3 regions of the Methylobacterium sp. Leaf466 genome follow, and region 1 is predicted to be linked to each of the others. Evidence: predicted binding sites of a transcription regulator. Region 1 holds the regulator's gene; each other region holds the start of a gene.
What was found. The regulator LexA, encoded in region 1, represses DNA repair genes until DNA is damaged. The targets are predictions, from matches to a motif close to TGTTCNNNNTGTGTTCNG.
Positions count from the first base shown of each region.

Region 2: the regulator LexA is predicted to act here: its motif matches at 1,543-1,560, upstream of dinB (DNA polymerase IV).
Region 3: the regulator LexA is predicted to act here: its motif matches at 1,889-1,906, upstream of ruvC (crossover junction endodeoxyribonuclease RuvC).

Region 1 is NZ_LMRC01000012.1:121,903-125,622, forward strand. It holds gene ASG59_RS06945 (ComEC/Rec2 family competence protein) at 1-1,080, shown strand, start outside; gene lexA (transcriptional repressor LexA) at 1,074-1,844, opposite strand; gene pepN (aminopeptidase N) at 2,173-3,720, shown strand, end outside.
Region 2 is NZ_LMRC01000007.1:176-3,895, reverse strand. It holds gene ASG59_RS04850 (methyltransferase domain-containing protein) at 1-299, shown strand, start outside; gene dinB (DNA polymerase IV) at 360-1,466, opposite strand; gene ASG59_RS21170 (hypothetical protein) at 1,602-1,847, shown strand; gene ASG59_RS04835 (YiiG family protein) at 2,081-3,004, shown strand; partial or broken gene ASG59_RS04830 (heme-binding protein) at 3,273-3,720, opposite strand, start outside.
Region 3 is NZ_LMRC01000023.1:38,997-42,716, forward strand. It holds gene ruvA (Holliday junction branch migration protein RuvA) at 1-545, opposite strand, end outside; gene ASG59_RS09850 (YceI family protein) at 636-1,256, shown strand; gene ruvC (crossover junction endodeoxyribonuclease RuvC) at 1,269-1,850, opposite strand; gene ASG59_RS09860 (TonB-dependent siderophore receptor) at 2,129-3,720, shown strand, end outside.

The DNA.
Region 1 (3,720 bases):
AGCTTCCAGATGTCGTTCGGAGCCGTCGCAGGCCTCATCGCCTGCGCCGGATATCTCGACGGAAGCGGCCTGCGCCGCGAGGCCGACGGCCGCGTCGCCCGCGCGATGGCCACCGTCGCCGCGGCGGTCGTCGGAACCCTCGCGACGACCCTGGTGGCGCAGATTGCCACCGCACCCTTCTCCACCTACCATTTCCAGGCGGTGCAGCCGTTCGGCCTCGTCGGCAACGCCCTGACCCTGCCGCTGGTCTCGCTGGCGGTGATGCCCGCGGCGGTGCTCGGGATCCTCGCCTACCCCTTCGCCCTCGACCAGCCGGTGTGGTGGCTGATGGGGCTCGCCGTGCAGGGCATGCTCGCGATCTCCGCCTGGATCAGCGGCTTCGGCCACGCCAGCGTCATGGTGCCCTCCTTCGGAGCCGGTGCCCTGGCCTGTCTGGCCGCCGCCCTGATCGTCCTCGCCCTGCCCGTCTCAAGCCTGCGCTGGCTCGGACTGCTGCCGGCCGCCATCGGGGTCGCCCTGGCGGCGATCCCGATGCGCAACGACATCTACGTCGACCGGGAGGGCGCGGGAGCCGCCGTTCGCGACCGGTCGGGCCGCCTGGCCGCGCTCGGGCGACCGCCGGCCTTCGTCATGGAGCAATGGCTGAAGGCGGAAGGCGATTCGCGCCAGGCCACGGACGTCATCGCCGCATCCCCGGCGCGCTGCGACCGGCTCGGCTGCACGATGGAGGCGCAGGACGGCCGCCGCATCGCGCTGCTCAAGGACCGCCGCGGCTTTCGCGAGGACTGCGTCCGGGCGGATATCCTGATCTCGCGTCTCGAAGCGCCGACTGCTTGTGCCGCCGCCGTCATCGTCGACAGACGCTTTTTGCGGGACCACGGCGCCACTGCGATCCGCCTGACGGACGGGGCACCGACACTGACGACCGCGCGTGCGCCCGGCGTCACCAAACCCTGGCGCCCGTCCACGGTGGCGCCAAGCCCGGCACCCACGCCGGACCCGGTGACGGCACCGGAAGCCACCGACGACGAAACGGTACCCGACACCCCTTCGTCGTCGCCGGCGGAGCGGCTTCAGTAGCGCCGCACGAGACTGACCAGGCGACCCTGGATGCGAACGCGGTCGGGGCCGAGCACCCGGGTTTCGTAGGCGGGGTTGGCCGCCTCCAGGGCGATGGACGAACCGCGGCGGCGCAGGCGCTTCAGGGTCGCTTCCTCGTCGTCGATCAGCGCGACGATGATGTCGCCGGTGTTGGCGGTCTCCTGCTTGCGGATGACCACAAGGTCGCCGTCGAGGATGCCGGCCTCCACCATCGAGTCACCGCGCACTTCGAGGGCGTAATGCTCGCCGCCCGACAGGAAGTCCGGCGACATCGCGATGGTGTGGCTCTGCTCCTGGATCGCCGAGATCGGTGTTCCCGCAGCGATCCGCCCCATCACCGGCACCATCACCGGCCGCCCCGCCTCGTCGGTGACACGCGCCATCGGCGGCTTGGCCATGGTCGGCCGCGCGACCGGCACATGGCTCTGTCCCGACTGGTCCCGACCCTTGCCGCCCTCGACCACGCTCGGCGTGAAACGCCGTGCCTCGACCGGTGCCTCGGACCGGGCCGGCATGGTGCCGCCGAGGCTCTCGGGCATCCGGATCACCTCGATCGCCCGGGCGCGATTGGGCAGGCGCCGCAGGAAGCCCCGCTCTTCGAGGGCGGTGATGAGACGGTGGATGCCGGATTTCGACTTGAGGTCGAGCGCGTCCTTCATCTCGTCGAAGGAGGGAGGAACACTGCTCTCCTGCATCCTCTGCTGTATGAACTGCAGCAGATCCAATTGCTTGCGCGTCAACATCCGACGACCCACACTCTCGCGACACCAACCGCGACACGACATCGCAGAAACAAATCACGAACAGGCTAGCCGTTCTTTAAGTGTTCTGCAAGGGTTCCGATCCGACCCGTGTCGTGATCGATCCGGAGGAAACGGACGCCGCTCGCCGTCGCGGCGGCGGGCCGGCGGCGCCCACGGGATACGGGTCGCGGCGCTGTGAATGGTCGGCGACCTCATGCGAGAAGACGGAGATCTCGACCGGGCTCGGGGAAACCGCCGCAACGCCGGACGGTGCCCGCAGACCCGAACACGGCCGCTCCGGTCGCCACCGCAGGAAGACTGATCCGTGATGCGCACCGACATGCCGACCCTGGTCCGCCTGGAGGACTACCGGCCGAGCGACCACCTCATCGACCGGGTCGACCTCGACGTCGTGCTGCATCCCACCGCGACCCGGGTGGTCTCCCGCCTCGGCCTGCGTCCCAACCCGGCCGGCCGCATCGGCTCACCGTTGGTGCTCGACGGCGAGGACCTCGTCCTCGTCCGCATCGCCCTCGACGGCAGGGTGCTCGACGCGGGATCCTTTTCCGTCGATGCCACCGGCCTGACCATCGCCGATCCGCCCCGGGCGCCCTTCACCCTGGAGATCGAGACCCGGATCGACCCGTCCGCCAATACCCGGCTCATGGGGCTCTACCGGTCGAACGGGGTCTATTGCACCCAATGCGAGGCCGACGGCTTCCGCCGGATCACCTACCTCCTCGACAGGCCGGATGTCCTGTCGGTCTGCACCACCCGGATCGAGGCGGACCGCGACGAGGCGCCGGTGCTGCTCGGCAACGGCAACCTGGTGAAGGCCGGCGAGGCGGGCCCCGGTCGCCATCATGCCGTCTGGCACGATCCCCACCCGAAGCCCGCCTATCTCTTCGCCCTCGTGGGCGGGCGCCTCGACCGGCTCGATCGGGCCTTCACCACGATGGAGGGCCGCGCGGTCACGCTCGCGGTCTACGTCGAGCCCGGCAAGGCGGAGCGGGCGGCCTATGCCCTCGACGCGGTCGCGCGATCGATGCGGTGGGACGAGGAGGCGTTCGGCCGCGCCTACGATCTCGACGTGTTCAACGTCGTGGCGGTCTCCGACTTCAACATGGGCGCCATGGAGAACAAGGGCCTCAACATCTTCAACGACAAATACGTCCTCGCCAGCCCCGACACCGCCACCGACGCGGACTACGCCAACATCGAAGCGATCATCGCTCACGAATACTTCCACAACTGGTCCGGCAACCGGGTCACCTGCCGCGACTGGTTCCAGCTCTGCCTCAAGGAAGGGCTGACGGTGTTTCGCGACCAGGAATTCTCGTCCGACATGCGCTCGCGGGCCGTCCACCGCATCGGCGAGGTCAAGACCTTGCGAGCCCGCCAGTTTCCCGAGGACGCCGGGCCGCTCGCCCATCCGGTCCGGCCGCAGGCTTACGCCGAGATCAACAACTTCTACACGGCCACCGTCTACGAGAAGGGAGCCGAGATCGTGCGGATGCTGCGCACCCTCATCGGCGCGAAGGCCTTTCGCGCGGGCATGGACCGCTACTTCTCCGACAACGACGGCAGGGCGGCCACCGTCGAGGATTTCCTCGATGCCTTCGCGGCCGTGACGGGACGCGACCTGTCGGCTTTCGCGCGCTGGTACGAGCGGCCGGGCACGCCGCGGGTGACGGTGCAGGAGCACTACGACCCGGCAGCACGTAGCTACCGCCTCGCCTTCACCCAGAGCCTGCCGGGTTCGGAGGGCGAGGCCCTGGTGATTCCGATCCGCCTCGGCCTCGTCGGCGCCGACGGCCCCCTGGCCGGACCGCGCTGCGACCGCGTCGTCGATGGGGTTTTCGTCCTGGAGGCGGCG
Region 2 (3,720 bases), on a different contig from region 1:
TCTGCGTCGGGGTGCAGTACCTACAAGATCCCGTGGCCGTCCTGCGCGAGGTCGCACGTGTGCTGGTGCCGGGCGCACCCGTGATCGTCACCTTCTCGAACCGCTGTTTCCCCACGAAGGCGGTGGCCATTTGGCGAGCCGTCGGCGGGGATGATCATGCTCGGCTCATCGCACTGTACCTGCAGCACGCAGCGTTCTCGGCGATTGAGGCCAGGGTGCTACTGCCGGAAGGTGGACCCACTGATCCGATGCGGGCGGTGATCGGACGAACCTCGACGCCGAAAGCGGACGCGCAGTAGCGCAGGCGGCGGGCGGAGGGTTGCCTAAGCTTTAGCAGCGGCTGTCTCACGGCCCCTCAGCTACAGGGCAAGGCCAAGCTGACGTGGCTCTTCCCCCGCGCCATGTCGCAGCCCGGATAGCGACACCCCGATCAGTCGCACGCTGCGGCGTAGGGGAAACACGTCCCGCAGCAGGCCGAGGCTGATCTCCGCCAGCGATTCGCGGCTTTCCACCGGCATTGTGAGGGAACGCGCCCGGGTGATCTGCTCGAAGTCGGAAAATTTTACCTTCAGGGTGACGGTGCGGCCGGCGACGCCCTTGCTCGCGCAGACCGTCCAGACCTTGTCGAGGATCGGCTGTAGCCGCTCGCTGAGAACGGCGAACTGGGTGGTGTCCTCGGAGAAGGTGTTCTCCGCCCCCACCGACTTGCGGATGCGATGTGCCCGAACGGGTCGGTGATCGATGCCCCGGGCGACGTTGTGGTAGTAGCCGCTCGAGCTGCCAAAGATGGCCTGAAGTTCACTGAGCGAGCGTGCCTTGAGGTCGCCGCCCGTGAGGATGCCAAGGCGCTTCATCTTGGCCTCCGTCACGGGGCCAACGCCATGGAAGCGTCCGATGGGCAAGGCCTCGACGAAAGCTGGTCCCATGGCCGGGGTGATGACGAACAGGGCGTCCGGTTTTCGGTAGTCGGAGGCAACCTTCGCCAGGAACTTGTTGTAGGAGACACCCGCAGAGGCCACGAGGCCGGTGCGAGCCAGGATCTCCGCCCGAATGGCCCGTGCAACCGCGGTGGCGGTCGCGAGCCCTTGGAGGTTCTCGGTGACGTCGAGGTAGGCTTCGTCGAGAGACACCGGCTCGATGGTCGGGGTGTGCTCGGCGAACACCGCCTGGATCTCGGCGGAGATCGCCTTGTAGACCTCGAAACGCGGCTTGACGAAGACGAGGTCGGGGCAGAGCCGCCGGGCGGTGACCGAGGGCATTGCCGACCGAACGCCGAACACCCGTGCCTCGTAGCTCGCCGCTGCCACGACACCGCGTTCGCGTGATCCGCCGACCGCCAAGGGGCGCCCGCGCAGGGCCGGATCATCGCGCTGCTCGACGGACGCATAGAACGCATCCATGTCGATGTGGATGATCTTCCGAGCGACGGCGACAGGTTCGGTCAAGGGTGCTGTATCGTTCGGCATTCCCGCCCCTGAAGCACCGGACGACGGGCTGCGCACCGACACGCAGCCTTGCCCTTTTTCACCGGCTACCCTCATATAGAACATAACGCGAACTGAGGCGTTTTCGGAAGGTGCTGCGAAGGGGATTTGCAGATCATGGCCCGCTACCGCTTTCACGCAACCAATGGCTACGCCCTCGTTCTCGATGCCATTGGCAAGGATGTGCGTTGCCCCGGACGCCTGATGCGTCGGGCTGTGGCGGTCGCCAAAAGCGTCATGGACGAACTCGATGATCAGGAGGAATGGTCGGAGTGGAGCGTCACCGTGCACGACCTCAGCGGTCGTCGTGTGTTGGTGCAGCCCTTCGTATCGCAGGCCGGTGGCGCCTTTCAGGCAGCTTGAAACCAGCGCGAGTTGGCCATGCTTGTAGAAAAGCATGATAGGCACCGAGTTTGACCCTGCCTCGATTTGATATTTCTTAGAATTTCGGGTCTTTAGATAGAGATCCGCCGGGGTAAAACTTCGTGTTTATTGACAATTAGGCTCCGCAGCCGTGACCCGCACGACCGTCTGCCGTCGCTTTCGGTCGTGCGGCTGGAATGCTACCCACCCGCCTCATCACGAGGGGCTATCCAATGACCTTCCCGACGCGACGCGCCGTGTTCCTGGCCGTCTTCATGGGCTGCGTTCCGGCTTTTGCGCAGACCTCGGTCCCCGCCGGTCCGGAGACGGTCGCCTCGCAGGCCGTCATCCGCAAGCTGAACGCCTATGTCGGGCTCTTGAACCGGACGCTCCGCGCTTCGGAGTCGATGGCGCGTTACGGAAGCTGGGTGAACATGCAGACCGGCCCGACAGGTCGTGAGAGCATCGTGTACGGGCTCTACTCACTCTATGACGTGCGCGACGAGATCGCGAAGGCGAAGGCGGCCGTGAGTGCGGAACCACGCATGGCGGAGCTCGACGCGGCCATCCCACCGTACGTCGCGGCCTATGAAACGCTCGCCCCGCTGATTGCGCAGGCGAACGGCTATTACGAGCGGGCGGACTACAAGGTCGACAAGATGGCGGAGGGCAAGACTTTGCACGGCAAGCTCGCGCCTGCCGGCAATGCCTTCCTGGAAGAACGGGCGAAGCTCGAACCGCTCTTCGCCCGTGAGAAGCTTAAGAGCGACGAGGCAGAGCTCGCGCTGATCGAGAAGCAGGAAGGCCGCAAGGCGCGCTGGATCGTCGCCAACGTCATGCTACGAGCGCGTCCGGTGGTGGAACTGCTCCCGCGCGAAGCTAGGCCCATCGTTGACCTGCCGGCCTTCGACGCCGCACTCGCCACTTATGCCTCGGCCGTCAGGAGCATGGACGAGTATACCACGGCCGAGCCGGGCTCCTTCTCCGGCTTCGAGGGCCGACCGGCTTCCTGGCTCGGCAAGCTACGCGAGTTCCGCGAGAAGCTCGGCCGCGCGAAGGGTGACGCACGCCGCGGCCGTATCGACACAACCTGGATCGTGAACGACTACAACACCCTGATTTCGTCCTCGCAGACGGCGACCCGTTTCCCGCGTTAGGCGGTCCTGCCGGACGCTGCCGGCGCTGACGGGACCATCCCGTACGATGGACGTTACATCTCGGCGGCGCGCGCTTCGCCGGGATGACGAGGAAGCCAAATGATGCAGTCAGATACGCCACGCCCCGGAGACGATCCCCTCCCGCCCATCGGCGATCCAACTCCTGGCCCTCAGGTACCTGAGATTGATCCACCGGCGGAGCCACCGGCCCCTCAGCCACCAGGCCCCATCGAAGCTTCCTAAAAGCTTGGCGATCCGTTAGCGCAACTCACGACGACGGAGACGGTAGTCGCACCGCGACCTCGTTCCGGCGCAGGAATGGCACCGAGAACGGCGGATCGTAGCCCATAAAGAAGGGCTGATCCGCCGGCTTTCGTCCAGCGGCTTCCATCACCTTCGTCAGGATGCGGGCCTGCTCATCCCTAGCCGCAGGCGATGCGGTGCCCGAGAAGCGCAGGACGGCCAACCGTTCCGGAGGGATGCGAACCAGTCTCACACCAGGTTCCGTCGGCTCCGGCGCACCGGCTTCGACGACCGCCCTCGGCAGGTAGAAACGCATGGTTCCCTGGGCGCCCTGTTCGACCGGGACCGTCATCGCGATCAGGCGGCCTTTGCTCTCGACGGGCGTCGTCATGGCGATCCGCTGACCGCCACCATTCGCCCCGGTGATGTAGCGGAAAAGCCGGCCGAACGCCTCCCCGTCCTGTTGTCCCCTG
Region 3 (3,720 bases), on a different contig from region 1:
GCGGCGGCGATGGCGGAGGAGGCCTGGACCGGGGCGTAGCCGAGGTTGACCAGGGCCGAGACCGCATCGGCCGCCGGTTGCGGCGCGGTCCGGTCCTCGACGGCGCCGGCGAGGGCGAGGACGGCGGGGTCGAGGGACGCGAAGGCCGGCGCCTTGTCCTTGAGTTCGGCGACGAGGCGGGCGGCGAGGCGCGGTCCGACGCCGGGTGCCCGGCTGATGCCGGTCTTGTCGCCCGTGGCGATGGCAGTGGCTAGCGCCGGCGGCTCGAGGACGGACAGCACCGCGAGCGCCACCTTGGCCCCCACCCCCTGCACGCCCTGGAGCAGGCGGAACCACTCGCGCTCGGCGTCGGACCGGAAGCCGTAGAGGCGGATCATGTCCTCGCGGACATGGGTCTCGATGGACAGGGCGGCGGCCTCGCCGACGGCGGGCAGGCGCTGGAGCGTGCGGGCGGAGCAATGCACCACGTAGCCGACCCCGTTCACGTCGAGGATCACCACGTCCTCGCCGAGCGAATCCACCACGCCCTTCAGCTTGCCGATCATGCGTTGTCCCTTACCCTCGCCGCACGTTCCTGTAGATGACCCCCACAGGACTTCCAGCCACACTCAGACACGCTCTTCGAGGATGCCCGCATGATGCGCCTGCCCGTGATCGCCCTCGTCCTGCTCGCCACGGCGGGCGCCCGCGCGCAGGAGGACGCCGCTCCGAGCGCCGACCCCACCAAGGTCCGTGCCGGGGCCTACGTCCTCGATCCGGCGCACGGCAAGATCACCTGGTCGGTCAGCCACCTGGGGTATTCCACCTATTACGGCCAGATCACAGACGTGGCCGCCAAGCTCGACCTCGACCCGAAGGAGCCCGCCAGGAGCCGCCTCACCGCCACCATCGGCATGGCCAGCATCAGCGGCATCAACGCGGCGCTGGACGCCCACCTGCGCGGGCCCGACTTCTTCGCCGTCGCGGGCTTTCCCGCCGCCACCTTCACCGGCACCGGCATCGAGCCCACCAGCCCCACCACCGCGCGCGTCACGGGAGATCTCACCCTGAAGGGCGTCACCAGGCCCGTCGCCTTCGACGCCACCTTCAACCAGTCCGGCGTCAACCCGATCGACCGGCGCTACACGGTGGGCTTCGACGGACGCGCGGTGATCAAGCGGTCGGAGTTCGGCATCACCGCCTTCCTGCCGGCGGTGGGCGACGAGGTGACCCTGCGTCTCGAGGGCGAGTTCAAGGCCGCGACCCCGACGCCCTGACCTCGGCGCCCGTCAGCCTTTCGCCACCGCCTTGGCCAGGGCCGCCGCGATGCGCGCCGCCCCCGGCCCGGCCACCGCGCCGGGCGCGTGCCGCCGCCGGATCGCATGCGCGCCGCGATGGCTGGCGTGGGTCACGGCGATGGCGAGGGCGTCGGCGGCGTCGGCGGTCTTGAACTCCGCCTTGGGCATCAGGAACATCACCATCGCCTGGATCTGCGCCTTGTCGGCGTGGCCCGAGCCGACCACGGTCTTCTTCACGAGGTTGGCGGCGTATTCGAACACCGGCAGGCCGGCCAGGGCCGGCACCAGCAGGGCGATGGCCCGCGCGTGCCCGAGCTTGAGCGTCGCCTGAGCGTCCTTGTTGACGAAGGTCTCCTCCACCGCGACCTCGTCGGGGGCGAACCCCTGGACGATCCGGCTGATCCCCTCGTGCAACTCGCGCAGGCGCAGGGCCAGCGGCAGGTCGCCGTCCGAGGTCACGACCCCGCAGTCGACGTAGGCGAGCTTGGTCCCGACCACCGAGATCAGGCCCCAGCCGGTTCGGCGCAGGCCCGGGTCGATGCCGAGGATACGGGTCGGGGCCTGGCTGGTCATCACACTCTCCCTGCCACGCGGACCCTGCCGCTGTCTTTCGAAACATATCATGAACGGATGCGGATCCCTGAGTCGACCGGGGTGATACGCGAATGTCACGGCGGGCCGCCCCGAACCGGACGCCTGAGCGACGCGGCTTGCCTTCGGTGCGGTGCATACATAAAACGCGATTCGAAAATGCCTTTTAAAACAGTACTTTAGTTTCATTCAAAAGAACGGAGCCCGAGCCCCTCGCCGATCGCGCGAGCCCGTTCGGCTGCCGAATGCGGAGCCTTCCCATGCCATCCCACCCCCTCGTGCGACGTGCGGCCCTCGGCGCCCTGCGCCGGTCGGCCCTGGCGGCGTCGATCCCGCTGGCCGTCGGCGTCGCGCAGGCGCAGGAGGCCCGCGCGCCTGCTGGCGGCAGCGTCACCCTCGACGAGTTGCGCATCGAAGGCGACGGCCGCGGCGGGGCGGGGATCGGCACACCGGGCACGCCACGGGGCATCGAGACGGCCAAGGGTCCGGTCAGCGGCTACGTCGCCACCACCAGCGCCACCGCCACGAAAACCGACACGCCGCTGATCCGCACGCCCCAGTCGATCAGCGTGGTCGGCACCGAGCAGATCCGCGCCCAGGCCGCCCAGACGGTCTCGGAGGCGGTGCGCTACACGCCCGGCATCTTCGCCAACCAGTTCGGCCAGGACCCGCGGGTGGACTGGTTCATCATCCGCGGCTTCTCGGCCACCGAGGGTGGGCTGTACCGGGACGGGCTGCAGCTCTTCCAGACGGGGTTCGCCAACTACAAGGTCGACGCCTTCGGCGCCGAGCGCATCGAGGTGCTGCGCGGCCCCTCCGCCACCCTGTTCGGCGGCAGCCCGGTGGGCGGCCTTGTCAACATCGTTTCGAAGCGCCCGCCCCTCGACCCGCTCCGCTACGTCGAGGTCGGCGGCGGCTCGTTCAACCAGGTCTACGCGGCGTTCGACGTCGGCGGCCCGGTCGATCAGTCGGGTCATTGGTTCTACCGGGTCACCGGCCGGGTGCAGAAGGCCGACGCCCCCGTCGCCCTGGCGGGGGACGACCGCTACTACATCGCGCCCAGCCTCACCTATAAGCCGGACGGGGCGACCACCTTCACCCTGCTCACGAGCTTCCAGCGCGACGAGGCCGGCGGTATCGCGCAGTTCTTGCCCTACCTCGGCACCGTCCGGCCCCAGGCGCTCGGCATCCGGATCGACCGCCGCTTCAACTCCAGCGACCCCCTCGTCGACGGCTACAGCCGCAATCAAGCCAACGTCGGCTACGAGTTCGAGACCCATCTGAGCGACGTCTGGACCGTTCGCCAGAACCTTCGCTATTCGTTCACCGAGGTTCAGGACCAGCGCTACGTCGGCAACGGCTACGCCAATACCGCGCAGACCGAGCTCGCCCGCTACGGCTTCCTGACCACCCCGCACGCCGGCACCTTCGCGGTGGACAACCAGGCCGAGGCGCGCTTCTCGGACGGGCTGTTCGGCCACACCGTGCTGATGGGCATCGACTACAAGAACTACAGCCTGTTCGACAACCAGGCTTCGACGTTCCCGGTGCCCTCGATCAACATCCTGTCGCCGCGCTACTTCCAGGCCTCGGCCCGGCCGCTGCCCTACCTCGTCGCCAACCAGAACCTGCAGCAGCTCGGCCTCTACGCCCAGGACCAGATCCGCCTCACCGAGCGGCTGACCTTCCTGATCGGCGGCCGGCAGGATTTCGTCACCAACGACGTGGTGAACAAGCTGGCGGGCACGGCGGTGCGCGGCGACGACAGCGCCTTCACCGGCCGCCTCGGCCTGATCTACAATTTCGACAACGGGCTGGCGCCCTACGTCACCTACGGAACCTCGTTCAACCC